DNA from 3 places in the Paenibacillus anseongensis genome. Region 1 is predicted to be linked to each of the others. Evidence: riboswitches for the same ligand, from Rfam matches in the RefSeq annotation. Region 1 holds a riboswitch; each other region holds the start of a gene.
What was found. Region 1 has a riboswitch for cobalamin ahead of GON05_RS27845 (S-layer homology domain-containing protein). Riboswitches for the same ligand answer to the same signal wherever they lie in the genome.

Region 1 (10,077 bases):
GCGGAGAGCTACAGCGGATTTGGGTGGCCAGAGCGCTGGGGCCGGAAACACGCTATTTAATTGCGGATGAGATGACTACCATGTTAGATGCTATTACACAAGCGCAAATCTGGCATGCGGTGCTGCGTTGGGCTGAACGGCAGCGTGCGGGTGTTTTGGTGATTAGCCATGAGCGGGAATTGATTGAGCGGTTGTGTGGGCGGGTGATTCATTTTCCATTCTAATGAGGTAGGTAAGTTTCCTCTGTCTCCTACTGATATAGCCATTAACTATATCTAGATATAGTTAAATCCAGTTACTCTATAGCCACAGCTCTATGATATCTTTTTTATAACAAAACGATGCTAAGGAGCAATAGACTGTGGAACAATTACGTAAACAAGACCCCAAAATTGTTGAGGCAATGAATTTGGAAATTGGCCGTCAACGTGACAAAATTGAGTTGATCGCATCTGAAAACTTCGTCAGCGAAGCTGTTCTGCAAGCAATGGGAACGGTTTTGACGAATAAATACGCAGAAGGCTATCCAGGAAAACGCTACTACGGCGGATGCGAGCATGTCGATATCGTTGAGGATATCGCGCGTGATCGTGCCAAAGAATTATTTGGCGCAGAGCATGCCAACGTGCAGCCGCACTCCGGCGCGCAAGCCAATTTGGCGGTATATTTAGCTGCTTTGAAACCTGGAGATACAGTTCTTGGCATGAACTTGGCGCATGGCGGTCACTTAACACATGGAAGTCCTGTTAATGCCTCGGGTATTTTGTATAACTTTATTCCTTATGGTGTTAGAGAAAGCGACGGGCTTATTGATTATAATGAGGTTCGCAAATTGGCATTCAAGCATAAGCCACGCATGATTGTAGCTGGTGCCAGCGCATATGCACGCATCATTGATTTTGAAGCATTAGGTGCGATAGCTCATGATGTAGGAGCTTTGTTTTTTGTGGACATGGCCCATATTGCAGGGTTAGTTGCGGCAGGGTTACATCCAAGTCCTGTGCCACACGCTCATTTTGTAACTACAACTACGCATAAAACGCTTCGCGGACCCCGCGGCGGTATGATTCTTTGCCGCAAGCCTTGGGCTGCAGCGATTGATAAAGCAGTATTTCCCGGAACGCAAGGCGGGCCATTGATGCATATCATCGCCGCTAAAGCCGTTGCTTTTGGCGAAGCGCTTCAACAAGATTTTAAAACGTACGCTCAAAATGTTGTTCTTAACGCCAAAACGTTATCAGAAGAGCTTTTGGCTGAAGGTGTCAATCTTGTATCCGGAGGCACAGATAACCATCTGATGCTGATCGACTTGCGTAGTCTGGGTATCACCGGTAAAGAGGCGGAACATTTGCTGGATGAAGTAGGCGTAACGGTAAACAAAAACGCGATTCCTTTCGACCCTGCGAAACCGATGGTTACAAGCGGAGTCCGCATCGGCACTCCAGCAGTTACCGCCCGTGGCATGGATCAAGAAGCTATGAAAACAATTGCCAAAATTGTGGCGTTAACGTTGAAAAATCCTACGGACGAAGCTGTGCATAACCAAGTACGGGGGATGGTCAGTGATCTGACAGCGCAATTCCCATTATATCCAGGGTTGAGCTACTAAAGTTACAATTGAACAAAGTATTTGATCTTTGGATCAAATACTTTTTTTATTAGTAGAAAAATAAAGTTGGTGACAGAGTGAAGTATGAATTTCCAGGTGCTTTACAGAATCAAAAGATTATTTTATCCAAGGAATGCCTCGTTAGTGAATCTAACTGTGTCTTAATTTGTGCATTCTATCAAGGTAAACTGGTTCTTGTTCGACATCACAGCCGGGGGTGGGAGTTGCCCGGAGGGAAGAGAGAGAAGGGGGAGCCCGTTCTTCAAACGGTTCGAAGAGAGATGCAGGAAGAGGCTGGAGGAGAGCTGGATGCGATCGAGAGAATTGGGCAATATCTCATTTTTGAAAATGACCAGCTAGTATTTGTGAAAAATATTTATATTTCCATGGTCCGTGCTCTTGGAGCGCTCCCGAGCGGATTTGAGACGGATGGTGTCATGCTGGTAGATACTATTCCGCAGCAAGTTGAGATTATGAATGACGACACATTTAGTCCTTATATGAAGGATAATGTCTATATGATTGTATCCGAATGGATTAAGGATCATCGATTTATTAGAGATAGTTTCAAGCTATCAGTAAATGAAAGTAAGTAGACAAAACATTAGAAAGGAGATACCATTAGTTCATAATTTAATAATGTTCTAGATAAAGGTGCAAGTATTCACTTCGGGTGCTTGCTTAAAAGGGAAGTTCGGTACGAAGCCGATGCGGTCCCAACCACTGTAATTACTGAGCGACTCTTCATAAAATGCCACTGTCTTGCATACTAGATTGGGAAGGCGAAGAGAAGCAATGACGTATAAGCCAGGAGACCTGCCTTTGTTCATGGAGTTTCTAATTCTTTGGGGGTGAGAAGAGGGAACCAAAATTATGCTTAGCATAATTTTATTTGAGATTGTGTATTTTTGCGCGCAATGATTAGAAGTTAGGCCACCCTGAAGAGGGTGGCTTTTTTGCGATGCTAATTAATCAGTATGAGAGCAGGGGAATGTTACCCATGGGGAATGGGAACGAATCCATTGAACGGTACGAATCAAAGTACAGAACGATAGCTTGCAGCATGCATGGAGAAGGAGCAGAACAATTTCTGCTCCTTCTCCAATATTTAATTTGAAATATTGGAGGGAGAGCAATGAGAATGATGAAGAAGCTTTCAGTTCTACTTCTTATTCTTTGTATTTATGTAAGCAGTTCAATTCAGGCTTTTGCAGCTGATCAAGCAGAAATTTCTCAGGTTGTTACGAACACTGCATCCTATCTGACGAAGACCGTTTCAGAGCCGCAGGTAGGATCTATAGGTGGAGAATGGGCAGTTATAGGGCTGGCTCGTTCTGGATATTTAGTCCCACAGAGCTATTATGATGATTATTACAAAGTTGTAGAAAAGTATGTTAAGGAGCTTGGCGGCGTTTTGCATGACAAGAAATACACGGAGTATTCGAGAGTGATTTTGGCTTTGACCGCTATTGGCAAAGACCCCTCCAATGTAGCAGGCTATAACTTGTTAGAGCCTTTAGGGGATTTCGAGAAAACGAACTGGCAGGGTATTAACGGTCCGATTTTCGCTCTGATTGCACTGGATTCAGGCCAATATGAGATACCTGTGAACAAAAAAGCGAAGACTCAAGCGACTAGAGAGATGTATATCAACGAAATCTTGACAAGGCAGTTGGCAGACGGGGGATTTGCTTTATCTGGTAACACGGCTGACCCTGATGTGACGGGTATGGCATTGCAAGCTCTCGCCAAATATCAAAGTAAGGAAAAGGTAAAAGCAGCAACGGATAAGGCCGTTGAAGCCCTATCCAACATGCAGAATAACTCGGGGGGGTACGCGACCTGGGGGACGGAGAATTTGGAAAGCGCGGCGCAAGTTCTGATGGCTTTATGCGAGCTTGGCATCCGTCCAGATGATCGCAGATTTACTAAAAATGGCCACAACCTTGTCGACAATCTGTTAAGTTATTATCGAGAAGGACAGGGATTTCTGCATACAGCTGACGGCAGCGGTGAAAATCTGATGTCTACGGAGCAGGCTTTTTATACGCTGGTTAACGTACAAAGAGTAGGTGCAGGGAAAACTAGTCTTTACAACATGGCAGATGTCAAAAAGGGCTCTCAGACGAATCCGGGCAACGAAACCAAGACCCCGGAAACCGAAGGATTGCCGAATAAAAATAAAGATGTTAAGCCGAGCGTTATTACTAATGCAGGTAGAACTTTTACGGATATTCAAGGACATGTCAATCAGAAATCCATAGAAGCGATGGCTGCAAGAAATATCCTTAACGGTATATCGGACACCCAATTTGTACCGGATCGAACGATGACAAGGGCTGAATTTGCAGCTATTGTAACCAGAAGTCTGGGACTGACATTGAAGGCAGCTTCCGTTTTCAAAGATGTCTCTGCAGATAGCTGGTATGCACCCTATGTAGGCACGGCTTACACCTATAACCTCATCCAAGGAACTTCAGAGGATACATTTACTCCTGAACAAACCATTACCCGGCAGGAAGCTGCTGTGATGGTTGCCCGTGCGGCAAAACTTTGCGGATTGGATACGAATGTGCAGGACATCGAAATCCGAGATATGCTTGCTCAGTTTACGGATTACACGAAAACGGCCGAATGGGCAAGAGCAAGTCTAGCATTTTCTTATCGTGAACATATTTTGTCTCAAGACATGATAGAGATACAACCTGAAGCGGCTGTAACGCGCAGTGAAGTATCAGATATGCTATATCAACTATTAATGAATTCTAAACTTTTGTGAAACAGGTGATCCTATGAAAATAACGAAAACGAAACTCGTTTCGGGCATCGTTATCGTGGTTGCACTCGTAGCCAGTTACCTGTTTATGGGACCGCAACCGAATATCCCAGCGAAATTGCCTGCACCAACGACGGAAGCGGCTGGGCAGCAAGTTGAAGGGAAGAGTCAGGCTGTCCAGCAGCAGCCTGATTCTTCTAAGGCTGAACCCCCAGCCGTGCAGCCATCAACGGATCAGCCTGTAAGTACGGTTAAACCGCTAGAGGCAGCACCTACGCAAACGCCGGAACCAACGAAGGCAGTACCCGCTAAAGAATCCGATAAAGACTTTCCAAAGGAAACGCCAACGCCTGTTGCCAATCAACCTGCTGAAAGCCAACCTACTGCCAGTCAACCTGCCGACAAGCAAGAGATTGATCCTAAGACAGGTAAAGATAAATACCTAACGGAGCCTGTCCCGTCCGGGAAACCGCTGCCTGTTGAACCTCAGAACATCAAAATTTCTGACAAGGCCATGACGGCTACCCTATCCGTTACGTGTTTGACCATTTTAGATAACATGAAGCTGCTGGATAAGGAAAAGGTAGAGCTGGTGCCCAAGGATGGAGTCATCCTTCCAGCGACAAAGGTAACCTTTTACGAAGGCGAATCCGTGTTTAACGTTCTGCAAAGGGAAATGAAAAAGCATAAAATTCATATGGAGTTCGTGAATACCCCCATCTATAATTCTGCCTATATCGAAGGAATCAACAATCTCTACGAATTTGATGTCGGAGAACTCTCGGGCTGGATGTTTAAAGTTAACGGCTGGTTTCCCAATTACGGAAGCAGTCGGTATCAGTTGAAAGATGGCGATGTCATTGAATGGGTCTATACGTGTGACTTGGGACGTGACGTTGGCGACACCTATAATGCTATGGGAGCAACAAAACAATGAAAGATGCGTTCTCAAGCTATCATCCTCTTGTAAATTTTCTTTATTTTGTTATGGTCATTGCGTGTTCGATGTTTTTTCTGCATCCGGCATGCTTGATCATCTCTTTGTTTTTTTCATTCGCTTACTCGATCTACTTGAACGGGAAAAAGGCGATTCGATTTAATTTTCTCGTTATGCTTCCCATGCTGATCATAACGGCACTCATCAATCCTGCGTTTAATCACGAAGGAGTAACGATTCTAACTTACTTGGACAACGGGAATCCACTCACTTTGGAATCCATTACGTTTGGTGTGGCTTCGGCTGCGATGCTAATAACGGTCATCTGTTGGTTCTCTTGTTACAATGCGGTTATGACCTCCGATAAGTTCATTTATTTGTTTGGTAAACTGATCCCGGCAATGTCCCTCATTTTTTCGATGGTGCTGCGCTTTGTTCCGACATTCAAGGCCCAATTCCAAAGGGTTTCGGATTCACAAAAATGTGTGGGCAGAGACATTTCGAATGGCGGCGTGATGACACGGATCAGACATGGCATCCGAATCATGTCCATTATGATAACCTGGGTGCTGGAGAATGCCATCGAAACGTCGGATTCCATGAGAAGCCGCGGATACGGGCTAAAGGGAAGAACGGCGTATTCCAATTACACATTTGACCGACGTGATCAATGGGCTCTTGGTGCTTTAACGCTAGTAGGAGGTTATGTCTTGATAAGTTCGTTATGCGGAGCGATGTATTTCCGATATTATCCGTCGATGAAAGGGCATGGACTTTCCGCTTTTACGATTAGCGCATTAGGCTCTTATGCTGTCATGTGTGCAATTCCTTTAATTATGAATGTATGGGAGGATAGGAAGTGGAAGCTTTTGCAATCGAAAATTTAACATTTTCTTATCCTGGTAGCGATAAACTGGCACTCGACAACATCTCTTTACAAATAAAACAAGGCGAATTCATTACCTTATGTGGAAAATCAGGGTGCGGTAAATCGACACTGCTGCGCCATTTTAAAACCGTGCTAACGCCTCATGGCCAAAGGAGCGGTCTAGTCCGCTTTGAAGGTGAGGATCTTGGTACGGTTGATACAAGAACGCAATCATCCCGAATCGGCTACGTATTTCAGTCGCCAGACAATCAGATTGTGACCGATAAAGTTTGGCATGAGCTGGCCTTCGGGCTGGAAAGCTTAGGTTATCGTACGCCTGCCATCAGGCTGAAGGTTGCTGAGATCGCTAACTTTTTCGGGATGCAAACCTGGTTTCATAAGTCCGTCTCAGAGCTCTCGGGTGGGCAAAAGCAGCTCTTAAACTTGGCCTCTGTGATGGTCATGCAGCCTTCAGTTTTAATTTTGGATGAACCAACGAGCCAACTTGATCCGATCGCTTCTTCAGATTTTCTCAATACACTGGTGAAAGTTAATAGAGAATTAGGAACTACGATCATCATTTCCGAGCATCGCTTGGAAGAGCTTCTGCCGGTTTCCGACAAGGTAGCCATTTTGGATAACGGTAAAGTCATTACCTTTGATTCGCCTAGGAATGTTGGTAAAGTACTTAAAGAAACGAAGGATGCGATGTTCTTCGCTATGCCTGCGCCAATGAGAATTTATTCTCACATCCCTAATGATTTGCAGTGCCCGATTACGGTTCGGGAAGGCCGAAAATGGCTGGACGACCTGGCTCTGTCTTCGCATGTCATTACAACTACACCGGAAAAGACGCAAGCGAATCAAAAGGGCAAGGTTGCAGTTGAGCTAAAGGAAACGTGGTTTAAGTATGAGAAAACAGCCCCTGATATTGTGAAAGGCTTGTCTATTTCCGTTCACTCCGGTGAAATATATGCCATTCTAGGAGGAAACGGCGCTGGCAAAACGACCGCTTTATCTCTGATAGCAGGCTTAAAAAAGCCATATCGGGGAGAGGTTAAGCTTGGTGGCAAAAAAATTCAAGATCTGTCCGACAATGAGAAATACGGCGGCTTGCTTGGGGTGCTGCCGCAAAATCCGCAAACCCTTTTTGTAAGTAAAACAGTGGAATCGGATCTTCGCGAGATGTTCATCGGAAGAGATGTCAACAAAGAGGTTGTGCAAGAAAAAATAGAGCAAGTAACGGAGCTATGTGAGCTTGGCGGACTTTTACAAAGTCATCCGTATGACTTGTCTGGTGGTGAGCAGCAGAGAGCTGCGCTTGCGAAGATCTTGCTGCTTGAGCCTGAAATCCTGTTGTTGGATGAGCCTACGAAGGGGCTGGACAACCATTTTAAACTGAAGTTGGGCGAAATTCTTCATAGCCTCAAGCTTGCAGGAACGGCCATCATTATGGTAAGTCACGATGTGGAGTTCTGTGCATCCTATGCGGATACCTGTGCGATGTTTTTCGACGGCAAGATTGTGTCAGAAGGCACACCGCAGCAGTTTTTTACCGGCAACAGTTTCTATACAACGGCAGCAAGCCGCATGTCCAGGCATCTGATTCCCGGTGCGGTTACAACGGAAGATGTGATTAGGGCTCTTGGTGGAACCGTGCCGGAGCGGGATTTTCGTATCCGAAAGTTGCCAGAATCACGGCTTACAAAAAAAGAAGCAGACTTCCCAAAAAGTGATGCAACGGATCAAACACCGATTGATAAAAGGAAGTTATCTCAACGAACCATCATCGCATCCTTTATGATTTTGCTGATTATACCGTTAACCATATGGTTTGGTATTTATTATTTGAATGATCGAAAGTACTATTTTATCAGCTTGCTCGTGATCCTTGAAACCATGCTGCCTTTCGTGATGCTGTTTGAATCTAGAAAACCCCAAGCGAGAGAACTGATCGTGATAGCGGTCTTATGTGCAATAGCTGTAGCAGGAAGAGCCGCATTTTTTATGGTTCCCCAGTTTAAACCGGTTGTTGCGATGGTGATTATCTCGGGCGTGTGTTTAGGCGCAGAAGCGGGTTTTCTTGTTGGCGTGGTTACCGGGTTTGTTTCGAACTTTTTCTTCGGGCAAGGACCTTGGACGCCATGGCAAATGTTTGCTTTCGGCATTATCGGTTTTCTGGCCGGTCTGCTATTCAAGAAAGGTATTCTAAGGAGAAATAAAGCAGCCTTATGCATCTTTGGAGGGCTCACGACTTTCTTCATCTATGGCGGTCTTCTGAACCCGGCTTCCGTGCTGATGTCCCCTGTACAGCCAACCAAAGAAATGTTCCTGTTAGCCTATCTGCAAGGAATCCCCTTTGATCTCATACATGCCGTTTCTACGGTGATTTTCTTGTATTTTATTGCGAAGCCTATGCTTTCCAAGCTTGATCGAATAAAGTTGAAATATGGTCTAATTGATTCCTAGGGGGATAGCGATGACAACTTTGCAGCAATTGAAATATGTAATTGAGGTAGCGAACCGCAGATCGATTAATGAAGCAGCTAAAAGGTTGTTTATTACGCAGCCTAGCCTATCGAATGCGATCAAGGATTTGGAAGAAGAAATACAAATCTCCATATTTGAAAGATCCAATAAAGGAATAACACTTTCCAAAGAAGGTGTTGAATTCTTAAGTTACGCGCGGCAAGTTGTCGAGCAGGCTGAATTATTGGAAAGCCGGTACCTGAATGCGAAGCCTTCACCGCAGCATTTCTCAGTCTCCACGCAGCATTATGCGTTTGCGGTCAATGCCTTTGTCAGCCTGATCCAGGAATTCGGATTAGATGAGTATGAATTTGCGCTGCGTGAAACCAAAACGCATGAAATTATCGAAGACGTCCAAACGCTGCGAAGCGAAATCGGTATTTTATACTTGAATGAATTCAATGAAAAAGTCATAAACAAGATGCTGAAATCCGCCAATTTGCAATTTAACAGTTTATTTAAAGCGAAACCGCATGTGTTTATCAGCGTTAAAAATCCATTGGCCAGTCAGTCGATTGTCACCATCGAACAGCTCGAGGAATATCCTTATCTCTCCTTTGATCAAGGTGAGTATAACTCTTTTCATTTTTCAGAGGAAATTCTAAGTACAATCTCCCATAAGAAAAGCATACGAGTAACGGATCGCGCTACGCTCTTTAATTTGTTAATAGGTCTCAATGGTTATACGATTTCAACGGGTGTTTTGAACGCGGATTTGAACGGTAACGAGATTATTCCTGTCCCTTTGGATTGTGAGGAAACCATCCATGTGGGGTGGATATCCCATAAAAATACGATGTTAACGAAGCTAGGCGCAGCTTATGTTGAAGCGCTAAAGCAGGCAATTTCCAAGTAAACGATATGCAATTCCAAGCACTTTCTGAACGTGATCATTATAGCCCAAAACTATAGCTAGATATATGTTATTCGAATTACTTTATATCTGCGAATTTGTGATAATTTTTATATAACAAATTGAAGAGGGGTTTTAATGATGGCGAAAAGCAGTGTATTGGGATACCCGCGTATCGGTGTAGATCGCGAATGGAAGAAAGCTTTGGAAGCGTTCTGGGCAGGAAAAATCGAAGAAACAGAATTTCAAAATAAACTGCAAGAAATTCGTTTGACTCATTTGCGTAAACAACAAGAAAAAGGCATCGATTTCATTCCGGTTAATGATTTCAGTTATTATGATCATATCCTGGATACAGCCGCTATGTTCGGAATTATCCCGAAACGTTTCTCATATGAAGGTGGTCCTGTACCGTTATCGGTTTATTATGGCGTAGCTCGTGGAACGAAGGGTGCGGCAGCAAGCGAAATGACGAAGTGGTTTAACACGAACTATCACTATATCG
Region 2 (10,077 bases), on a different contig from region 1:
AATTGAACATACCGTTGCTAAATTGCTGAAAGCTGGCATTTAAACGGGTTGTATAAATAATAAGCTGCCTGGATCAGGCGGCTTTTTGTTATTCTCATGCAGGAAAATTCATTTATACACAAATTATCTGAAAATTTGATGAGCGGAGTAATTGAATTAGGACAGCAATTCATTGTAAGATTAAAGGATGAATGAATACGATCACAGAAAGGTTGGTTAACCATGGATGCTTTGAAGCTTAAAATTCTCGAATTACTGAAAGAAGACGCCCGCCGGAGTGCGGAACTCATCGCCACAATGTTAGGAACGGCGGAGGACGAGGTGGCGCGAGCGATAAGCGAGATGGAAGCGGATAAGGTCATCGTCAAGTACGCGACAGTTGTTAACTGGAGCAAGGTAGATGACGAAAAGGTTACCGCCCTGATTGAAGTGCAAATTACGCCTGAACGCGGACGCGGGTTCGACGCTATTGCGGAACGGATCTATTTATATCCAGAGGTCAAATCTGTTTATCTCATGTCTGGCGCTTATGATTTACTCGTAGAGGTTGAAGGCCATTCGCTTAAACAAGTTGCTTCTTTTGTTTCTAACAAGCTATCGCCAATTGATCGCGTGCTTTCAACCAAAACGAATTTTATCTTGAAAAAATACAAACAAGACGGCATCATTTTCGAGGATCAGGCTGATGATCATCGGATGCTTGTCTCTCCGTAAGGAAGAGGTAAAGCCATGATCAAAAATGAGACAATCGTAGAGCCGAACAAAGTGAAATCGATGCAGGGCTACCTTGCTCCTGCCGTACGTGAAATGAAGCCTTCAGGTATTCGGAAGTTTTTTGATCTAGTAAGCAACAGCAAGGATGATATTATTTCCCTTGGTGTGGGGGAGCCGGATTTCTCAACCCCTTGGCACGTTCGTGAAGCAGCCGTTTACTCTTTGGAACGCGGCAGAACGAAATATACGCCAAACTCAGGAATTCCTGAGCTTCGCGAAGCGATTGCGGATTATTTGTACACATCCTTTAAAGTGAAATATGAGCCGTCGAATGAAGTCCTTGTGACCGTCGGAGGCAGTGAGGCCATTGATTTGGCACTGCGCGCTTTGATTACGCCGGGGGATGAGATTCTGATTCCAGAACCTTGCTACATCTCTTATTCGCCTATTACGAGTATTAGCGGCGGCGTTCCTGTCGGAATCGAAACATTCGCGAAGGATCAATTCAAGCTGACTGAGAAGGCGCTTCGTGATGCCATTACGCCACGCTCCAAGATTTTAATTCTATGTTATCCAAGCAATCCTACTGGCGGCATTATGACTTATGAGGACTGGCTGCCAATTGCCAAAGTCGTGGAAGAGAACGATCTTATTGTGATTTCGGATGAAATTTATGCGGAATTGACCTATGGGCAGAAGCATGTAAGTTTTGCAGCTGTTCCAGGCATGAAGGATCGGACGATTCTAGTCAGCGGCTTCTCCAAGGCTTTTGCGATGACTGGCTGGAGAATGGGATATGCATGCGGTCACCGAGAGTTGATCTCCGCTATGACCAAAATTCACCAGTATACGGTGATGTGCGCACCTGTGATGGGTCAAGTAGCTGCACATGAGGCTTTGACGAATGGTTTGGAAGAGAAAGACCGTATGATAGAGTCGTACAATCAACGCAGGCGCCTGGTCGTCAAAGGGTTCCGCGATATTGGACTGGAGTGTCACGAACCGCAGGGTGCTTTCTATGCGTTCCCAAGCGTTGTTGCCACAGGACTTACTTCAGACGAATTTGCCCAGCGGCTTTTATTCGAAGCTAAGGTTGCTGCTGTACCAGGAGATGTGTTCGGTTTAGGTGGGGAAGGTTTCTTACGCTGCTCTTATGCCTATAGTGTATCTCAACTGAATGAAGCTTTAGAGAGAATTGGAAAATTTCTAAGAAATTTGTGATTCAATCTGAAAAATCTATGTTAATTATTCATGAAAACTGGTATTCTTGTAGTAAGGAGGGATGAGCATGGCTTTCATGGAATACCAACTATCAACCTATCGAAAACATCTGCAAATTAATGAACAAGATTTCGAACAACGTTGGTTGACTAAGCGTGCTAAGAAACGTAACTCCCTAAACTTATTAGAAGAAGAGATTCATTCTCTGCGACGCAGGTTAGAACAGATGGTTCTGGACGGAGAGGAAATGACATCCGAATCTGTCGTAGAACTCAGTACGATACTTGATCTCAAAATAAATGAATATATGAATAATTGGAAGAAAAGTCGGTGAAAGCCGACTTTTCTCGCGACTATCGATATATTTAGATTCGTATACGGAGGTACTCTTACATCATGAAATTGAAATTTCTAATGGTCATGCTAGTGTCAGCGCTTATGGTGATAGTTGCGGGTTGTGGAGGACCAAAGCCGGATGTTTCTATCTTTGTCATGGGTCAAAATGGATTTCCAAGTGATGCAGGTGAGAAGCTAGAGGCATCTTTAAAATCGAAGATCGGCGAAACTCCTACCGTTAAGCTGAATACCTCTCCCATTTTCTCCATGGAAAAAATGATCGTTGAATTGGCGGCAGGCGGAAACGGCATCTTTATCCTGGCGGATGACCAATTTAAAACATTAAGCAATCAAGCAGGCTTCGTATCTTTGGATGAGACGATTAACCCTTCGGATTATCCGGACGGTGTTATCGAAATTGCGGAAGAGGGCAAGCCCGCCGAAAAGCATCTGTATGGAATTCCGCTCTCAGGCAACAAGTGGATGAAGGAGCAAGGCTTTGAAGGAAAAGGACTTATTGCTTTCATTCCTGTCAATGCCCCGAAAATGGAGGAAGCTAAGCAAGTACTCAAGGTTATTGCACAAAAGTAGCAAGAAGTCTATAATCGACAATTAGATTGATAGTCAAATATGCAGCCATTGGTGCCGGCAACGAATTCACTTATGAATTTCATTGCCGCTTAAAAGGGAAGCCGGTTGAAGTCCGGCGCGGTCCCGCCACTGTAATCCGGAAGAGAAGTATTGCCGGGGAGCCAGGATACCTGCCATGGTGCCGTTACGACATCCTTCGAGGAAAAGGATCGCTTTAAATCAGGAAGCAACGGATTCGTTGCTGAGCACCGCGATTTATCGTCCCCTTTGTTCCTTAGGAACAGAGGGGTTTTTTATTTGGGAATTATCGAAATCACAGGTTTCAGAGAGAGGGGTTACACCATGCAAGTGAAAAAGAACGGGATCAAGAGGACGCTCCTCTTATCGGTTGCTTTAGCGACAGCGGTTAGCTTAGCGGCTTGTGGTAAGCAAGAAGCGGAAATTACGAGTCCATCTAAGCTTGGCGGAGAGACAACGACGGCGCCTACTCCTGCTGCAACAGTAGCTGCGACATCCAAAAAGACGGCGTATCCGCTGAAAATTAAAGATGCAACGGGGAAAGAATTCACTTTTGACAAGGCGCCGGAGCGGATCGCATCGGTTTCTCCTGCAGAAACGGAAGCACTTTTTGCACTTGGATTGGATGATAAGATTGTCGGCGTTTCCGATTTCGATGATTATCCGGAAGCTGCGAAGTCCAAGCCCAAATTGGGAAGTATCACGAAGCCTAACCAGGAAGCTTTGATTGCGACTAATGCGAATATTGTCTTTACAGGTGTCTCGATGAAAGCGGACACGGTTGAAAAACTGCGTGAATCGAACATCAATGTGTTTAAAGTGGAGCCAAAGACATTGGATGATGCGATTGCGAACATTGAAACTTATGGTTTGATTACAGATCGTCAGGAACAAGCTGAGAAAATCGTCTCCAAGATGAAAGCGGATCGTAAGAAGGTTGTCGATGCCGTGAAAGATGTAAAGCAGGAAAATAAGAAAAAAGTATACATAGAATTCAGTCCGGGCTGGACCGTCGGCAGCGGCGAATTCATGGATGAGCTGATCAAACTTTCGGGCGGCATTAATGTAGCCGGCGACGGTAAAGGCTGGTATCAAATCAGCGAAGAGAAAATTATCGCACAAAACCCGGCTGTTATTCTCTTTGCGAATGGTGTCGTAGATACCAAAAGCAAGATGTCGCTTGATGAAATTATTCGCACACGAAGCGGCTGGGATGCTATTGAAGCTGTGAAGAACAAACAGGTAATCGGTCTTGACCAGAACCTGCTGAGCCGTCCGGGACCGAGATTGACCGATGGACTGTTGGAAATGGCGAAAGGCATTTATCCTGAACTGGTGAAATAAATGAAAAAAAAACTAATGCTATGGGGAGGAGTAGGGGTTATACTCCTTCTTCTTTCTATTCTGGCAAGTTTATCGCTGGGAACAGCTAATCTCCCAGTACTACAAATTGCGGGCATCCTAGGGAAGCATATTCCTTGGGCAGGCGATTACATCGACGTCACTTGGCAGCAGTCTGCGGAGCAAATTATAAATAAGGTGCGTTTGCCTCGCGTATTGCTGGGGATTCTGGTAGGGGCCTCTCTCTCCGTTGCCGGAGCTGCTTTCCAGGGCGTACTGCGCAATCCGCTTGCCGATCCATACGCGCTGGGGGTTTCTTCGGGCGCTTCGGTCGGGGCAGCGTTTTTAATCTATTTTGGTCTGCAGATGGCTTTGTTTGGGCAATGGTCGGTTCCGATTGTTGCTTTTGTAACGGGACTTATTTCCCTTTTCCTCGTGCTTAAGCTGGCTCAGATCGATGGCAAGCTGAAGATGGAGACGCTTATTTTGTCCGGCGTTGTCATGCAGGCTTTTCTTGGCGCGATTGTTTCCTTTATGGTTTCGATTTCCAAGCAGGTCATTAATGAAATTGTTTTTTGGTTAATGGGCAGCTTGGCCATGAGGGGCTGGCCGTACATAACGATTATTTCGCCATATTTAGTCATAGGTTTAGTCATACTGCTTAGTTATGCAAGATCATTGAATTTGCTTGCGTTGGGAGAGCGGCAGGCTTCCCATTTGGGAGTAAATGTAGAACGCACGAAGCTGATTGTGCTAATCGTTGCTACATTTATTACGGCGGCAGCTGTCTCTGTAGCAGGTGTTATCGGCTTCGTAGGACTCATCATTCCGCACTTGGTTCGTCTGATCGTCGGTCCGGACTATCGTCTTATTATTCCTTTGTCCGCGATTGGCGGCGGCATCTATGTCTTGTGGGCGGACACGCTCGCTCGTACCTTGCTAAGTCCGACGGAGATTCCGCTTGGAGTTATCACTGCGTTTTTGGGGGCGCCATTTTTTGCCTATTTGCTACATAAGGATAAGAAAACGTTAAGAGGTTGAAAAAGATGATTAAAGTGCAGCAGCTTTCGCAAAGCTTTCATGAACGGCCGGTACTTGAAAATATAAGCTTTGAGGTCCAACACGGTGAGTTTTTTGGCATTATTGGGCCAAATGGCAGCGGGAAATCGACGTTGCTACGCCTTCTTTCCGGGATTGATCCGGTTAAAAATGGCTCGGTAGAGCTGGATGGCCGACCGGCGTCCGCCTATTCACGAAAGGAACTGGCCAGATGGCTGGCCGTTTTGCAGCAGGATGCACTGCCGCCGGTTGGATTCACAATTCGCGAAGTCGTGGAGATGGGCCGTTATCCGTTTCAGAATTGGCTTGGCGAAGATACCGTGGAAGCGGAGCAACTCATCGAAGCGATTATTCGTAAGCTGCAGTTGGAACCGCTTGTTGAACGAACGATTGAGCGTCTCAGCGGCGGCGAGAGGCAGCGGGTCGCGCTTGCGAAAGTCATGGCTCAGCAGCCGCGATTGCTTATGCTGGATGAGCCCACAACCTTTTTGGATATTGGGTATCAAGTACAGATGATGGATTATATTCGTGAATGGCAGCGCGAGTCGCAGTTAACCGTAGTGGCGGTTCTTCATGACTTGAATTTGGCCTCGCAATACTGTACACGGTTAATGGTGATACATAACGGAGAATTGGCAGCGATAGGAACGCCAGATGAGATTATTACAAGCAAATTAATTACAGAGGTCTATGGAACAGAACCTATTGTTCTGCAGCACCCAACGAACCAAGCACCACAGATTTTATTGCAGCCGGGAAAATAATGAACTTGGTAACGGAGGAATGGAAATGAGTAAATTGCAAACGATGATCGGAGCTATTGAGCCTATTCATGCAGATATGGTGGATCAGGCAAATAATCATTTGAATCAACTGACCAAACCACAGGGGAGCTTAGGCAAGTTGGAAGATATTGCACGACAAGTCGCCGGGATTACAGGTGAAGTGAAGCCGTTGTTTGATAAAAAAGCGGTCATTGTGATGGCTGGCGACCATGGTGTCTGTGAGGAAGGCATTAGTGCTTTCCCGGCGGAAGTGACACCGCAGATGGTGCTGAACTTCCTTCATGGCGGTGCAGCGGTTAATGTGCTGGCCAGACATGCTGGGGCAGACGTTGTTTGTGTGGATATGGGGGTTAACGCGGACCTGGAGCATCCGAACCTGGTTTCACGCAAGGTAAGAAAAGGTTCACGCAACATGGCGCGCGAAGCGGCACTTACGTTAGAGGAAACCGTACAAGCGATTGAGGCGGGCATTGAGTTAGTGGATGGCCTGGCTCAGCAGGGCTATCGACTTTTCGCGACCGGTGAAATGGGGATCGGCAACACAACGGCCAGCGCAGCGATTTTATGCGCATTGGGCGGTGTGGATGCTGAAATATCCGTAGGCCGCGGAACGGGCATTGACGACGCGAAATGGCTGCATAAGCGGTCGGTTGTCAACAAGGCGCTGGACGTGAACGGACTTCGTCCGGCGAAGGACAACGCCATAAGCACAAGCGGCGACTTCGCGCTTGAAGTGTTGAGCAAGGTCGGCGGATTGGAGATCGCCGGACTGGTTGGGGTGATTCTGGGCGCAGCGAAGAATCGGTGTCCGGTTGTCGTCGACGGCTACATCTCGTCGGCAGCAGCACTCGTGGCGATCCGATTAGCCCCGCTAAGCGCGTCCTACATGCTCGCCTCGCACTTATCTCAAGAGCAGGGACATGCGAAGATGCTCGAGGCTGTGGGCCTCTCTGCGATGCTGCAGATGGATATGCGCCTGGGCGAAGGAACAGGCGCGGTGCTTGCCTTTAACTTGATCGAAGCCGCAGGCAAGATCATGCGAGAGATGGCGACATTCGAAAGCGCAGGCGTGTCGCGGGAGTAGACAGCCTGAGAAGGAGGCGGAGGCGCCATGGCGGTTTTGGTAACGGGCGGCGCGCGCAGCGGCAAGAGCTCTTTTGCAGAGAAGCTCGCGATGCATGGTAGCGAGCGTGGGATCTATATCGCGACCTCCCACATCTACGATGAGGAAATGAGGGAGCGGGTTCGTCTGCACCAGCAGACGAGGCTCAGTTCGGGGTATCCATGGGATACCCGGGAGGAGCCGTTTCGGCTGTGCGAGCTCTTGCAGCAGCTGGACGAGAGCGGCGAGGAGGCGGTCGTACTGGTCGATTGCTTAACACTCTGGTTAAGCAACTGGCTGCTCCAGTATGAAGGCGAGCAGGACGCTTCCACTTTGGTAATGAAGCAGGTTGAGCAACTGGTGGATACAGTGTCTGGTTACCGTGGACGTGGACAGCTCATCATGGTAACGAATGAAGTCGGAGACGGCATTGTGCCGGAATACCCGCTTGGCCGCAGCTTCCGCGATTTGGCCGGAAGAATGAACCAGCGGTTAGCTGAGGTGTGCGAGCAGGTATTCCTGGTAACGGTCGGGATCCCTATTGAACTGAAAAGCATGGCTTACCGGCTGGATGGAAGCAAGCAGCCTTAAGAGGATCGGTGCGGTGATAACTGATGTGGATTTATTCCTGGCAGGAGATCGTCAGTATGACGGCTGCTGCTATTGTACTGGATTGGCTTATTGGCGATCCGAGATGGCCGACGCATCCCGTTATTCTTATCGGGCGTTGGATTCGCTGGATGGAAGGGTTACTGCGCAGTAAAAGCGACTCACCCACGAGTGAAAAATTTAAAGGAGTACTGCTTACAACTACTACTTTGATTATCAGCACGGGGAGTGTATTCGTCCTCGTTCTAGCCGCGCGTTCGGTTCACGAATGGCTCGGTTACGCCGTCTGTACGTGGTTGATTTCAACGACGATTGCGATCAAGGGACTCAAGGATGCCGCGTATCTCGTGTACAATCCGCTGCGCAAAGGCGAACTTGCCGACGCTCGCAAGTATACGGGCTACATCGTCGGCCGCGATACGGAAGCCTTGGACGAAGAAGAGCTAACGCGCGCGGTCGTGGAGACTGTGGCGGAGAACATCGTTGACGCGGTGATTTCGCCGCTCTTCTATGCGCTGATCGGCGGAGCGCCGCTCGCTATGCTATACCGGGCATCGAATACGTTGGATTCGATGGTCGGCTACCGAAATGATCGTTACCGTCATTTCGGCTGGGCGTCGGCCCGCTGGGACGACGCTATGAACTGGATCCCGGCCAGGCTGACCGGCCTCCTGCTGATCCTCGTCGCCCTGCTGCAGCCGGGCCTCTCGGCGAAGCGCGCAGCGGCGGCGATACGCCGCTTCGCGCACCTGCACCCCAGCCCGAATAGCGGAATTCCGGAGTCGGCGGTCGCCGGGGCACTCGGAATTGAGCTTGGCGGGCTGAACGTCTATGGCGGCGTAGCGAGCGAGCGCGCCCGCCTGGGCTGGCCGCTGCGTCCGCGGACGCAGCAGGATATTGTCTACGCCGTCAGGATGCTTTACGGCGTCAGCTTTGTAGTGATGGGAGGATTGCTGTGCATACTGCTCGTATTGTTCTAGATTGGCTGCGTGCTTGCATCGCAGCCTTTCAATTTCTAACACGTTTGCCGATTCCCGTGCAAATAACCTATACAGACCTTGTCTTTCGGCGCAGTGTGGTCTTCTATCCGCTAGCCGGCGGCGTGATAGGTCTCCTGCTGCTTCTCGCGAGTGAAGGTCTAAGCCTGTTCCTTCCTCCACTTCCGGCAGCAGTACTGCTTCTGGGACTTTGGGTTGTTTTGACAGGCGGACTGCATCTGGATGGCCTAATGGACACCGCAGACGGTATCCTCAGCCATAGACCGCGCGAGCAAATGCTCGAAATCATGAAGGACAGCCGTGTTGGAGCGATGGGCGTCATTGTGGCCGTGCTTCATTTGCTGCTCAAGTTCGCGCTTCTCTACACGCTGCTGGAGTCCAATCGGTGGGATGGAGCTACTGGGATTAGGGGATATTTGCTGCTGGCGATTGTCCCAGTTTGGAGCAGATGGTTTATGACAGCAGCCATTCAGGGGTGGCCTTACGCGAGGAAAGAGTCGGGTTTAGGCAGTTTTTTTCAGGGAGTAACAAAGTGGCATGTTGCCATTTCATTAGTAGTAGCCCTGTTTACGACTACTCTTTTTGTTTATTTTGGCGATACCGTTTCGGATGCAGCCGTTTGGCCTGTCCCTCTCTATTTTGCCTGTGCCACTTGGTTGGCAGGCTGGCTGTTTGCGACTTACATCAGCCGTAAATTAGGGGGGCTGACCGGAGATACCTATGGTGCTTTGAACGAGCTGCTTGAAGCGATTCTCCTGCTTGGCGTCGTTATTTGTGCAACACCATAAAGAAAGGAGTGGAATTCATGTTAGAACGCTACGGACACGGAGGCGATCTCTGGACTGCTGAAGAAGCGTTCGGCCGGTCGAGAGATGAATTTCTTGATTTTAGCTCAAATATGAATCCGTTGGGACCGCCTCCTGCTATGAAAGGGATATGGATGGACGCCTGGAGGGATGTCGTGAAGTATCCAGATCCTGCGGTCCGTGAATTGCGCCGTAAGCTCGCTCAGAAATATGAAATCGAGATGGAAAGCATCTTGGTCGGCAATGGGGCCGCAGAGCTGATTGATTTGACAGCAAGGGTATTGAAGCCATCCGTGACGGGGCTTGCAAGGCCGTCATTCAGTGAATATGAGGAAGCGATTCACAAAACAGGCGGCAGGATTTACAATATCCCACTGCGTTCATCCTATCAGTTTGAATTGCAGCAGCAGGATGTGGAAGCCGCAATACCGGCTGTAGATCTTTTTTTCCTGGGCCACCCGAACAATCCGACAGGCCGGCTGCTTCCTCGACACGTC
Region 3 (10,077 bases), on a different contig from region 1:
GAAGCGATGGCTTTCTCCAGCAATTTAATCTGCTCCTCTATGCTGTTACGTACCGGTCCGATGCATTCGATGGCAATATTGTCGGCCTGCGCCGCCTCCGTCGCCCCCTTCTCCACCAGCTGCCAATAGGGATGCCCCTGCTCCTGCTCAATCAGTACGATATGCCGCCCCTTGAAGGCTTGTTCCTTTTCCCCCTTCAGTTCATCGACAATATACTGGATTTTGCTGGACTCCGAAGCAAAGCGGATCAATAAGAAGCCGAACACCGATATGATCAGCGCGATGCTGACCAGCCACTTTTTATCCGTCATGTTTCCACCTCTCAACTTACCATTTATCATAGCGGAAAAAGAAAGCGGATACAATAAGGGAAATGGATTAAACTTCCATGAATATTTATTGTTTTCAGGAAATATTTGTTAGCATGTTTGTAACATACGACGTCAAGACTTTGTTTTCGTGAAAAACAAAAAGGCCAAATAATCGCCCTTCAGAAGTATTAGAAAACGGAGCCCGCAAACCCGCGGCGCTCCGTTAATTTTGTTTCATATTAAAACTTAATTTGTCTGATCCTCTATCCAGTAAGACCAGTTAGGGCTGAGTTGTTTCTTTTTGAGCATCATTCTTATAGTGGAAAGCTCTCATAGCAACAACGGCTGCCATTTCCCTTGTTACCTCATTGCTAGGTTGGAAACGGTTGTCCCACCCGGACATAAGCTGACGTGCCATAATCGTTTGTACATCAGCTTTCGCCCAATCGGACACTTGGTCTAGATCTTCAATGGCTGGCGTTTGCCCACCGGCTTGAATGCCCAGCGCTTTGACGATGATAACCGCCATTTGCTCTCGTGTCAGCTTCTCGTCCGGATTAAATTGATCGTTCGTGAAGCCTGTAATAAAGCCTGCTTTATACGCTGCATTCACATAAGGATAGAACCAATCCTTCTGAGAGACGTCTTTGAAGTTAATGATACTGCTTGTCTTTACATCTATTCCGAGGATGCCCACTAGAATCTTAGTGAACTCTGCTCTTGTAATAGTGGCTTGAGGATTAAATTTTCCATTGCTGCCGTCAATAAATGCTTTCTGAGATGCTTCTGTAATGGCCTCCATTGCCCAATTTGAAATTAACTGGGTGTCGGCATACAGATTTTTCAGATCAAACGGCTTCACCGTCTCCTGCTGACTTACGGAATAGGAAACGAAATTCGTGAAATGATTTGTTTTAATAAGTAGATCTTTGTCTTTTACAAATGCGTAGGTAATTTTTTCATTCCCTTTTGTCGCCTCGGCACCTTTGGCATCCGACTCATAAACCTCAATCGGTGTGAAGGTATTCCCTTCGATAAATCCTACACTTTGATCTTTAGCACCTTTGATGACAAAAGTAAGCGGCTTATCGAAAATGACGGATTGATTCGCATTCCCCATGGCAAAAGCATAAGCCAGCTTCAGAATCTTCGTTTCCGCGCTTTTTAGACTGCCTTTGACGAGACTCTGCAGATTTGTGTCATCCGTATTCAAAGAGGTTAGCAGTTCAACACTAGGCTCTCCTGACTTCAAAACCGTGCCTTTGTCGATCGAAACGGTGATATTGCCTTTGTTGGCGGTGATCATTGGGATATTGTCTTTCACTTCATCCAAGTTAAGAAAGACCTTGGCTTTCACATTAGGAATGTTAATCGTAATAAGCTCTTTGTCCTTCAATTCCTTGGTGATATTTACGTTGTAATTTTCGGTAATCGTTGCCGGAACATCAATAACTGTCTTTTTATCCGTTGATTTACCGGTTTGTACGGGATCGCCTGTATATTTTTGTCCTAGATCTTCTCCCAAATTAGTCGTATAGCGCCATTGCAGACTGTCGCCATCCTGAAGCGTATATTTGCTTGCGCCAAAATTCGGATAGTCGCCATTTACATTGTACATCCAACCGCTGCCGCTGCCGTGGTCGAATTCGCCGTCACCTGCAATGGATTGCACATATACGCTGTTATATTTCTCAGACCATTCATATTCATAGCTAATCCCGCGGCTATCTAATGCTCTCTTAAGCAAGCTCCAAGCCGTATCTCCCGATTGAAGTTCTACGCTTGTTGCAGAGATAACATCACCCTTGCTGATCGTACGCTTATCAACGGATATGGTAGCATGCTTCGTCGGTTGAGGAATTCCTCCGCCTCCGCCTCCACCAATTGGCGGTATTTCAACCGTGCTTGAAGCGTAAGCGATAAAGTCGGTAAAATGCTTGGTCTTGACAATCAAATCGTTCCCACTGTCGTAGGCGTATTCATTATTGCCACTTGCTTGGCCTGCCTCATCACTTGCAAACTTCTGAATCGCATGCGGCGTTCCATTCTCGATAAAGGCAGCTTCTTTGCCCTGCATGCCAGTGAAAGTCAAAGTGACGAATTGATTGAACTCTACTCGGTTAGTACCGCCTAGCGTGATGGCCTGTTGAACGGTATCCAGTTTCTTGCCGTTCGCAATAATCGTGTTAATTTTATCTTTTAATGAAGAACTTGCCGCATCATTGGTTGTGATTAACTCCAGTCTGGATGAATCCCCACTAACAATTTGGGCTCCCTTAGGGATGACCATGGAGATGTTGCCTTTAACTGCCGCGATTTGGGGCAAGCTGCTGTTCAAAGGCAAATTGACTTGAATTTTTGAATTGGAATTATTCGGAATTTCTATCGTTAATTCTTTATTTGCATCTGCACTCGTTACAGGAATGATGTAGTCTTTATTATCGGACGGGATCAAAATTTTAGGTTGATCACCGTTTGGTAACGGGAGCTCATTATCGCCTGGAGTAGGGACATCGACGACATCCGTCATATCATACAGACGATTGTTTCCATTCACGAATCGATCATAGGCTACTAAGGCATATGTGCCTTGATCCGTTGCCATGCCATCGACGGCTCCCGATTTAATATGCTTAAAGCCGCCATCTTCTGCTGCAAATGACATTAAGGCATCTAGCGCAGATTTTCCATTTTTAATAAACCTTTCGTCGGTGTTTGGATCAATGCCTAAGGCAGTTAACGCCGTAATGACTTGCGCAATACTTTCGCTGCTTTCGCCAAATCCGCCATCGCTGCCCTGCGTTTTTGCCAACCAAGCAATTGCACGCTCTCCAGCACTTTTTACATCTGGTCGGGTAGAGTAATAAGGTGCAAGAGATTGCAGCGCCATTGACGTTATATCGACATCAGGTTTACCTGGGATTAGCGCCCATCCGCCGGCATTCGCTGTTCCTTTACTTACTTCTTTTTCTAAAATATAATCGATCAGGTTATTTCTTGTAACTTGAATTTTCCCTGCCGGTACGACTGGAATATCAAAGTTTCTGGTATCAAACGCAATGAGGGCAAATATAGGGCCATTTATGCCTTGCTTGATGACATAATCATAGTCCGAAAGTGCCTGCGTAAGATCATAGCCCCCAACTTCTCTTGGATTTTTTCCAATAGAAGCTAGTCCAAGAATGGCTCTTGAGTGCTCTGTTCCTTTGGATTTATCCAAAACTCCTGAGTTTTCAGCCATTAACTCTTTTACTTCTTGTTCTACATTATTGTAATAAATTTGGTAATAGCCCGCTGGGACAGAATAATTAGCTCTAGCCAAGGAAAGGACTGACCATTCCCCGCCACCCGTTCCAAAAGTCGGTTTATTTACCGTTTTCACAATATAGGCTAAATTCTTATTTAAGAGTTGTTTCGGGTTGCTTACACTACTAACTTTGTAAGTAATAGTAAACGATTGCTCAGCAGAATTCCCTGAGGAATCAGTAGCTGTAACAGTGATCGTGTTGGCTCCGACGTTAAGAACAACGCTGTATTTATCGGCAACCTTAGGTATGACTATTCCGTTCAGCTTCACTTCCGGTGCTATAACTTCAGCGCTGTTATCTGTTACGCTAACACTAAAGCTAAGATTTGGCTCTGATACTTCTTGGTTATTCGTTAGGCCATTTACGGTTATGCTTGGTTTTTCAACGTCAACATCTGTCATATCATACAGACGATTTTTTCCATTCAGGAATCGATCATAGGCTACAAGTGCATACGTGCCTTGATCAGTTGCCATAGAATCTACTTTTCCTGTTTTAACATGCTTAAAGCCGCCATCGGCTACCGCAAATGACATTAAAGCATCCAGAGCAGAATTACCATTTTTAATAAATCTAGTGTCTGATCTTGAATCTATGCCGACTGCTGATAACGCGGTTACCACCTGTGACAGGCTCTCGCTGCTTGTACTTCCGAAGCTTGTATAGCTTCCTTCACTATTTTGAGATTTGGAAAGCCAATTAACAGCTCGAGCTATCGCTGCTTTTACATCTTCATTAGACTGAGCATACGGAGCAAGGGATTGCATCGTCATTCCAGTGAGATCGACATCGGGTCTACCGCCGGGAGATAGCCCCCAGCCTCCTTGATCGGCGTTACCTTTGTTTGATTCTCCATCTATCAAATACTTAATTAGTTTATCTCTTGTTGTTTGTACTTTTCCCTCTGCCGCAGAAGGGATTGCATAGTTTTTAGAATCAAATGAAAGCAGAGCGAAGATTGGACCATTCATGCCTTGTTTAATGACATAATCATAATCCGAAAGTGCCTGTAAAAGATCATAGTCTCCAACAGCTTTGGGATCTTTGCCAATCGAAGTTAATCCCAGGATGACTCTCGAGTGCTCTGTACCTTTCGTTTTATCCAATACCCCGGCATTGGCAATCATTTTATCTTTTACTGTGCTAGCTACATTGTCATAGTACGATTGATAATAGCCATCAGGTACAGAGTAGTTAGCTCTGGCCAATGAAAGGACAGACCATTCTCCGCCGCCGGTTCCAAACTTCGGTTTATCTACCGTTTTTAGAATATAGGCCAGGTTTTTATTCAACTGTTCTTTCGTATTGTTTACAACACTAGCTTTGTACGTAATGGTGAGATTTTGCTCTGCCGTATTGCCGAATGCGCCTGTAGCGGTGATGGCAATTGTGTTTACACCTGCGTTTAGAACAACATTGTAAGCTCCACCTGTCTTGGAGATAACAGTTCCATTCAACTTGACTACGGGTGTAATGACAGCCGAGGTGTTATCCGTCGCTTCCACATTAAAGCTAATATTTGCCTGCGATACTTCTTGCTTATCCGTCATCCCGGTTACTTTAATTGTAGGTTTAACATTACCATTCAGACTGGCTAGCGCACTATCGACGTCTTGCTGCTTACTTTCCATGTTGGTAAGCAGCGAATACGCTTGATCATATAGGGACTTAACAACTGCATTCGATAGAATCGCCGCTTTATTCGGATCACTGTTTATCTCTGCGATCCTAGCCGTCAGTGCATCCTTGTTAGCTGTTTGTATAAAGCCCGGACTCCACTCGTCGCCCCCCAGCGATGCTCCAAAGCCATACACCGTGAACTGAGTTCGAACGACATCCCCATCATGTGGGATATAGTCGGACATCCCTACATTCGGAAAAACATTATTTACGGCATACATCCACCCGGACATAGGCGTATAATCGAATTCTCCCAGCCACTGCTCGTTATTCTTTGTACCTAATTGAACGCCATCTGCATCCATTTGCTCTTTGATATAATTCGGTACATTTACTTGACTACTAGCGTCTTTAACCTTAGATAAGTAAAAACGTTCTTCCGTACTACCAGTATGCTGAATATTATCCTCACCCAATACGCGAGTGAGCACAGCTGCTCCATTTTCACCTTCGTAAAAAGGAACTTTAACCGGTTCTTTAGAATAACCTTGGCCTAATGTAAATTTTTCAACGGAAAGAGTTAGATTCCCAACCGGAATGGCCGGTGCCGTATTGACAGTCAATGACTGAGTAGCTCTGACGATTCCCGGTGCTGCAGTTGCTTGATAATCCGTAACTTCAAGCGAATAATTTCCTGCACTTACACCTTTATCAAATGCTGCTATACCGTTTGGGTTCGTTACGACTGCTGTCCCACCGACAGTTACTTTCACACCGCTAGCCGGAGAGTTAATAAGTTGATTGCTTGACCAATCATAAGTGCTCTTCGTAACCGTTACAGAGAACGGCTGGTTGGCTTTAACATCCCCAGGTTGAATCGAAATGGATTGAACTAGTTGCGTATTAAAATCACCGTAATACACACTAACTTGGTCATTGCTTTCTAGTTCAAACTGATCCATTCCTACTGCAGGTATGATCCATTGCCCTTGACGTTTAACGGCAAAGTTCCATCCGTCATAGCCATTGTAAAGTCCTGCGTGTATCCCATTAATTCCTGACACATACGGACCATAGGCTGAATTTGTAATGTCTAATTGAATTTGGGCTTGCCTTAAATCAGCTTGCAACGCTTCTAATGCGTTTGAACCTTCCGCCGCTCCTTCGTGGATAAGTCCTTGTGGTCCTTCGATGTGAAGGCCAACTGAAACCGGTCCTTGATTCGCAGCGAAAATTGGATTAGCTGGCGCAATGGCGGTGAATAGGACAGATAACACCATGACCAATGACATCAAGGACGACATAGCTTTACGATGCATTTTGCTTAACATACTTTTCTTACCACTCCTTCAATTTTGTTAAAAAGCAAAGCAAAAAAAGGCAAGCCCCAGAGTGGGGTTTGCCTTTGATTCCAACAAAAAAACAACATCCTTGTGCCAAAAAAAGGCATAGGAATGCTAACTAATTTCTCACCCCCCGGAGAAACAGTGCGACAAGCAAAATAGGCAGGTATCCTGGCTCATGCATCCTCGTAAACTTTTCGCCTTCCCATCCCCTCAAGTGGGGACAGTGGCCTGATAGAAAAGCAACTCCGCATTTACAGTGGCGGGACCGCGCAGGTGTTGCACCTGACTTCCCTTTTAAGCACTTTCGACTCTGTTATCGATTGTGCACCTTATTTGCAATTATATAGTTGTACTGCCCATACTAGCGTTTAATCATTTATTTGTCCAGTAGATTCATAGGTTGATAGAACAAAAATATATGTAACTAAATGTTTGGTTATTCATAAACTCAAACTGCTTCGGAATGGGATCTGCCAGCAATTTTAAGCTATGTTAAACCTTAATGCTGGTTTTTACCCCAAAAGAATACCGCCCTTTGAAAGGACGGTTAATTTAACTATCGTTCTGAGTTTGGATTTAAAGAATGCGAAATATTTGCTTGAGATGGTGCTCCAAATGGTCAACATAGTCTTTAATAATCCACTCTAATGTTACAATCCGTTCTTCGCCCAAATCACATGAATTCTGTAGCTTATCTTCGGGAATTTTCGCAATAACAGTAGCTATCTGCTTATTCAGACTTAACCATAAGTTTAAGATATGTTCAATTGGAAGGTTCTGATAATCCATAAGTTCTACCCAATGATTTTGGGCGTACTTAACCGCCGTGTAAGGCTGAACTTCATATTGAGCACTAACGAATCGGTGCAAATTGTTGAGAGCAGAGTCAGACAAGTGTCCTAATATTTCTTTTATTGACCATTTGTTAGGCTGCGTTCGCTCAGAAAGAGCGAGTTCGGATAAAGCATCTATTTTTGACGGTAATTCGGTAATCCAATGGTTTAGGCTTTCTAGTGTTGGTTTAATAGTTTTCACTCCAATCTTGGTATACGCATTATAGCAAAATGTCGTACGTCTCCATTGTGCTTCATTCTTAGCGGACGTGAAGAATGCTATAACGAACACATTCTCATTTTAGTTAGTAGTTGTTGTCCACTCCTTTCCCGCTTACTATATCGATGACAGCTTGATACAGATTAGGGGGATACTCCGCAATCCGGTGACATAGATACAAGTACCATTCATGACCGTATGGAACATAGATCCTTATAGGATTGCCCTCACTGCGAATTCTGTTAGCGAGATCCGGGCGGATCCCGTACAACATTTCAAGCTCGGCTTGAGAGTTTGTTAACCAGCCTCTCTCTAATACGGCATTTATGATAACGTCGTCATGAGTAGCAATAGATACTTGATGGCCTTGCCGGATTGCAGCTTCGACTAACTCCAAATAACGCTCATTCAGTTCAGGCGATCGTACAATCGATAGATACACCGACTCCTGATAAGCCCCTTTTACTATGCGGATCCGGCCAGGTGACGTTAACGCTGCCAAATCCTCTGGTGTTCTCGTAAGATGCGCTTGCAAGGTAATGCCAATACTGGAGCATTCAGTTGCTGCCCGCTTATAAACGGATAAGATACCTTCGGTTTTTCCCGACTCCTCCATGCTGATAAACAATTCAATATTCGTACCTTCGGCTTGTTTTGCCATTTCCATCAAGTTGGAGTAAGCAAGAGAAGGACTTATCATTAATCCGATATGCGATAAATCGAACGACACCCGGCCCGGAACCCCAGACTGCTTCAATCCCTGAATAAGAGCTATCATCTCAGCCACGGCCTGTTCGCATTGTATGGCATCAGAGGTATTCTCACCAATATATTCAATAGAAAGAGAATAGCCTTTTCTCCATATCTTTTCTCCGGTTTCCAATCCCTCCTGAAGGCTATCCCCGGCGATATACCTTAACGCTGCTTGACGTAAAATCCGGTTTACTTGCGGGTTCTGCTCCACGTAATCTTTCAAATCCCTGCGACGCGCAATAGATTTTAAAGCTGTTGTTAATTGCTGCTCCAATTTCAAATGTTCATTCATACGGCATGCCACTCCCTTTTTCCGAATTGTGTTTATTGTAGGAGATAAAGGAGTGATGGTATTGTAAAAAATTGCTCTTCAGCTACTTAGATATTGCGTACTTTTGCGGGGTAACTCCTACAATCTTGCTGAACGTTCTCGAGAAATGGCTTTGGTCATAAAATCCCGCTTCTACCGCAATATCAGCAATTGGCCGCAGGTTCTTCGTAAGCTCTATCTTGGCATGATTAATCCGAAGCAGGTTCTGATAAGCATGGGGAGGCATATGGCTTGATTGCTTAAACAACCGAATCAGATGGAACTTACTTATATCCGCAATCCTTTCCAGATCGTCCAAAGTGATCTTTTCTGTATAATATTCATACAGGTATTCTTTTATCAAATTAACGTATTTACGATCTTGTCTGTTATTGCTGCGCTTATGCGCGAGGTCGGAATCATTCCGGCTCACTACAGTCTGGATGAGCTCGATGAGCGAAATTTCAATTTCTAGCGGAGTACCTGCTCCCGTTAAGGATTTCATTGTCCGGTTGATGTGAATCCGGCAAGCCTTGTTCTTCCCCTCTTCCAGTAGAAAAGGAATATGAAGCCGGTCAAGCTCCTGCCGCTTCAGCCCCTGAAGCCAATCCTGCTTGATAAACAGCATCTTGTAGCTCCAATTGGCCCCCTCTTTCGGATGGCAGGCATGAAGCATCATAGGAGGAAAGCTGATCATACGGCCTTCCTCCACCCGGTGCATGGTCCCGTCACACCACGCATAGGTCTCCCCCGTATCGATCAATCCTATGGAATACTCCTCATGAAAATGCTTCTGATAGGCGAAATCACTCTTCCGGCATAGTTTTGCTTCAAGAAACGGAAGTGCTTGGTCGCGGTAAAAGATGACATTCGGCATATATATTGATCACCTCTTCATTCAAGAGATAGTATATTAACCCGCGGACTTCATAGAGTCAACCGTTAACACTCTCTGGCTCGCGATAAAATCCCATAAAGCTCATTAAGCTTCCGTATCTCATACGTCGGAACGATGCCGGTGTCGTTAGTCTGCCCCGCAGGGTTAAACCAACAGGTGTCCAGACCGGCCAACTGCCCGCCTTTAATATCCGCGGTTAAAGAGTCGCCGATGATCAACGCATGTTCCGCTTCAAAATCGAGAATCCGCGCAATCACGTAATCGAAAAACTCCTTCATCGGCTTCTGGTAGCCAGTGTCTTCCGAAACAAATATGTTTTTAAAAATCGGATGCAATCCCGAAGCCAGCAAACGCTTATATTGCGTCTTGGAAACGCCGTTCGTCACGACATACAAATCATATTTATGCTGTAGATCCGTGATCAACTCGAGCGCCCCTTCAATGAGCTGATGCCCCTCTTCCAAATAGGCGCGGTAGT

Region 2: it holds a riboswitch for cobalamin, as region 1 does, so the genes downstream of both, GON05_RS13095 (ABC transporter substrate-binding protein) here and GON05_RS27845 (S-layer homology domain-containing protein) in region 1, are expected to answer to the same signal.
Region 3: it holds a riboswitch for cobalamin, as region 1 does, so the genes downstream of both, GON05_RS32680 (S-layer homology domain-containing protein) here and GON05_RS27845 (S-layer homology domain-containing protein) in region 1, are expected to answer to the same signal.

What each region holds. Positions count from the first base shown of each region.
Region 1 covers NZ_WSEM01000026.1:4,055-14,131, reverse strand. Annotated here, with positions in the region: gene GON05_RS27860 (ABC transporter ATP-binding protein) at 1-224, shown strand, start outside; gene GON05_RS27855 (serine hydroxymethyltransferase) at 362-1,609, shown strand; gene GON05_RS27850 (NUDIX domain-containing protein) at 1,687-2,205, shown strand; cobalamin riboswitch at 2,245-2,447, shown strand; gene GON05_RS27845 (S-layer homology domain-containing protein) at 2,745-4,388, shown strand; gene GON05_RS27840 (DUF4430 domain-containing protein) at 4,402-5,322, shown strand; gene GON05_RS27835 (energy-coupling factor transporter transmembrane component T) at 5,319-6,209, shown strand; gene GON05_RS27830 (ATP-binding cassette domain-containing protein) at 6,182-8,659, shown strand; gene GON05_RS27825 (LysR family transcriptional regulator) at 8,670-9,575, shown strand; gene metE (5-methyltetrahydropteroyltriglutamate--homocysteine S-methyltransferase) at 9,714-10,077, shown strand, end outside.
Region 2 covers NZ_WSEM01000012.1:145,821-155,897, reverse strand. Annotated here, with positions in the region: gene GON05_RS13120 (hypothetical protein) at 1-43, shown strand, start outside; gene GON05_RS13115 (Lrp/AsnC family transcriptional regulator) at 223-714, shown strand; gene GON05_RS13110 (aminotransferase class I/II-fold pyridoxal phosphate-dependent enzyme) at 730-1,935, shown strand; gene GON05_RS13105 (aspartyl-phosphate phosphatase Spo0E family protein) at 2,003-2,269, shown strand; gene GON05_RS13100 (hypothetical protein) at 2,332-2,862, shown strand; cobalamin riboswitch at 2,894-3,054, shown strand; gene GON05_RS13095 (ABC transporter substrate-binding protein) at 3,205-4,224, shown strand; gene GON05_RS13090 (FecCD family ABC transporter permease) at 4,225-5,262, shown strand; gene GON05_RS13085 (heme ABC transporter ATP-binding protein) at 5,268-6,044, shown strand; gene cobT (nicotinate-nucleotide--dimethylbenzimidazole phosphoribosyltransferase) at 6,070-7,149, shown strand; gene cobU (bifunctional adenosylcobinamide kinase/adenosylcobinamide-phosphate guanylyltransferase) at 7,177-7,758, shown strand; gene cbiB (adenosylcobinamide-phosphate synthase CbiB) at 7,782-8,756, shown strand; gene cobS (adenosylcobinamide-GDP ribazoletransferase) at 8,732-9,562, shown strand; gene cobD (threonine-phosphate decarboxylase CobD) at 9,580-10,077, shown strand, end outside.
Region 3 covers NZ_WSEM01000034.1:369,507-379,583, forward strand. Annotated here, with positions in the region: gene GON05_RS32675 (sugar-binding protein) at 1-311, opposite strand, end outside; gene GON05_RS32680 (S-layer homology domain-containing protein) at 592-6,570, opposite strand; cobalamin riboswitch at 6,727-6,932, opposite strand; gene GON05_RS32685 (DinB family protein) at 7,162-7,620, opposite strand; gene GON05_RS32690 (proline dehydrogenase family protein) at 7,724-8,683, opposite strand; gene GON05_RS32695 (AraC family transcriptional regulator) at 8,766-9,578, opposite strand; gene GON05_RS32700 (YjjG family noncanonical pyrimidine nucleotidase) at 9,644-10,077, opposite strand, start outside.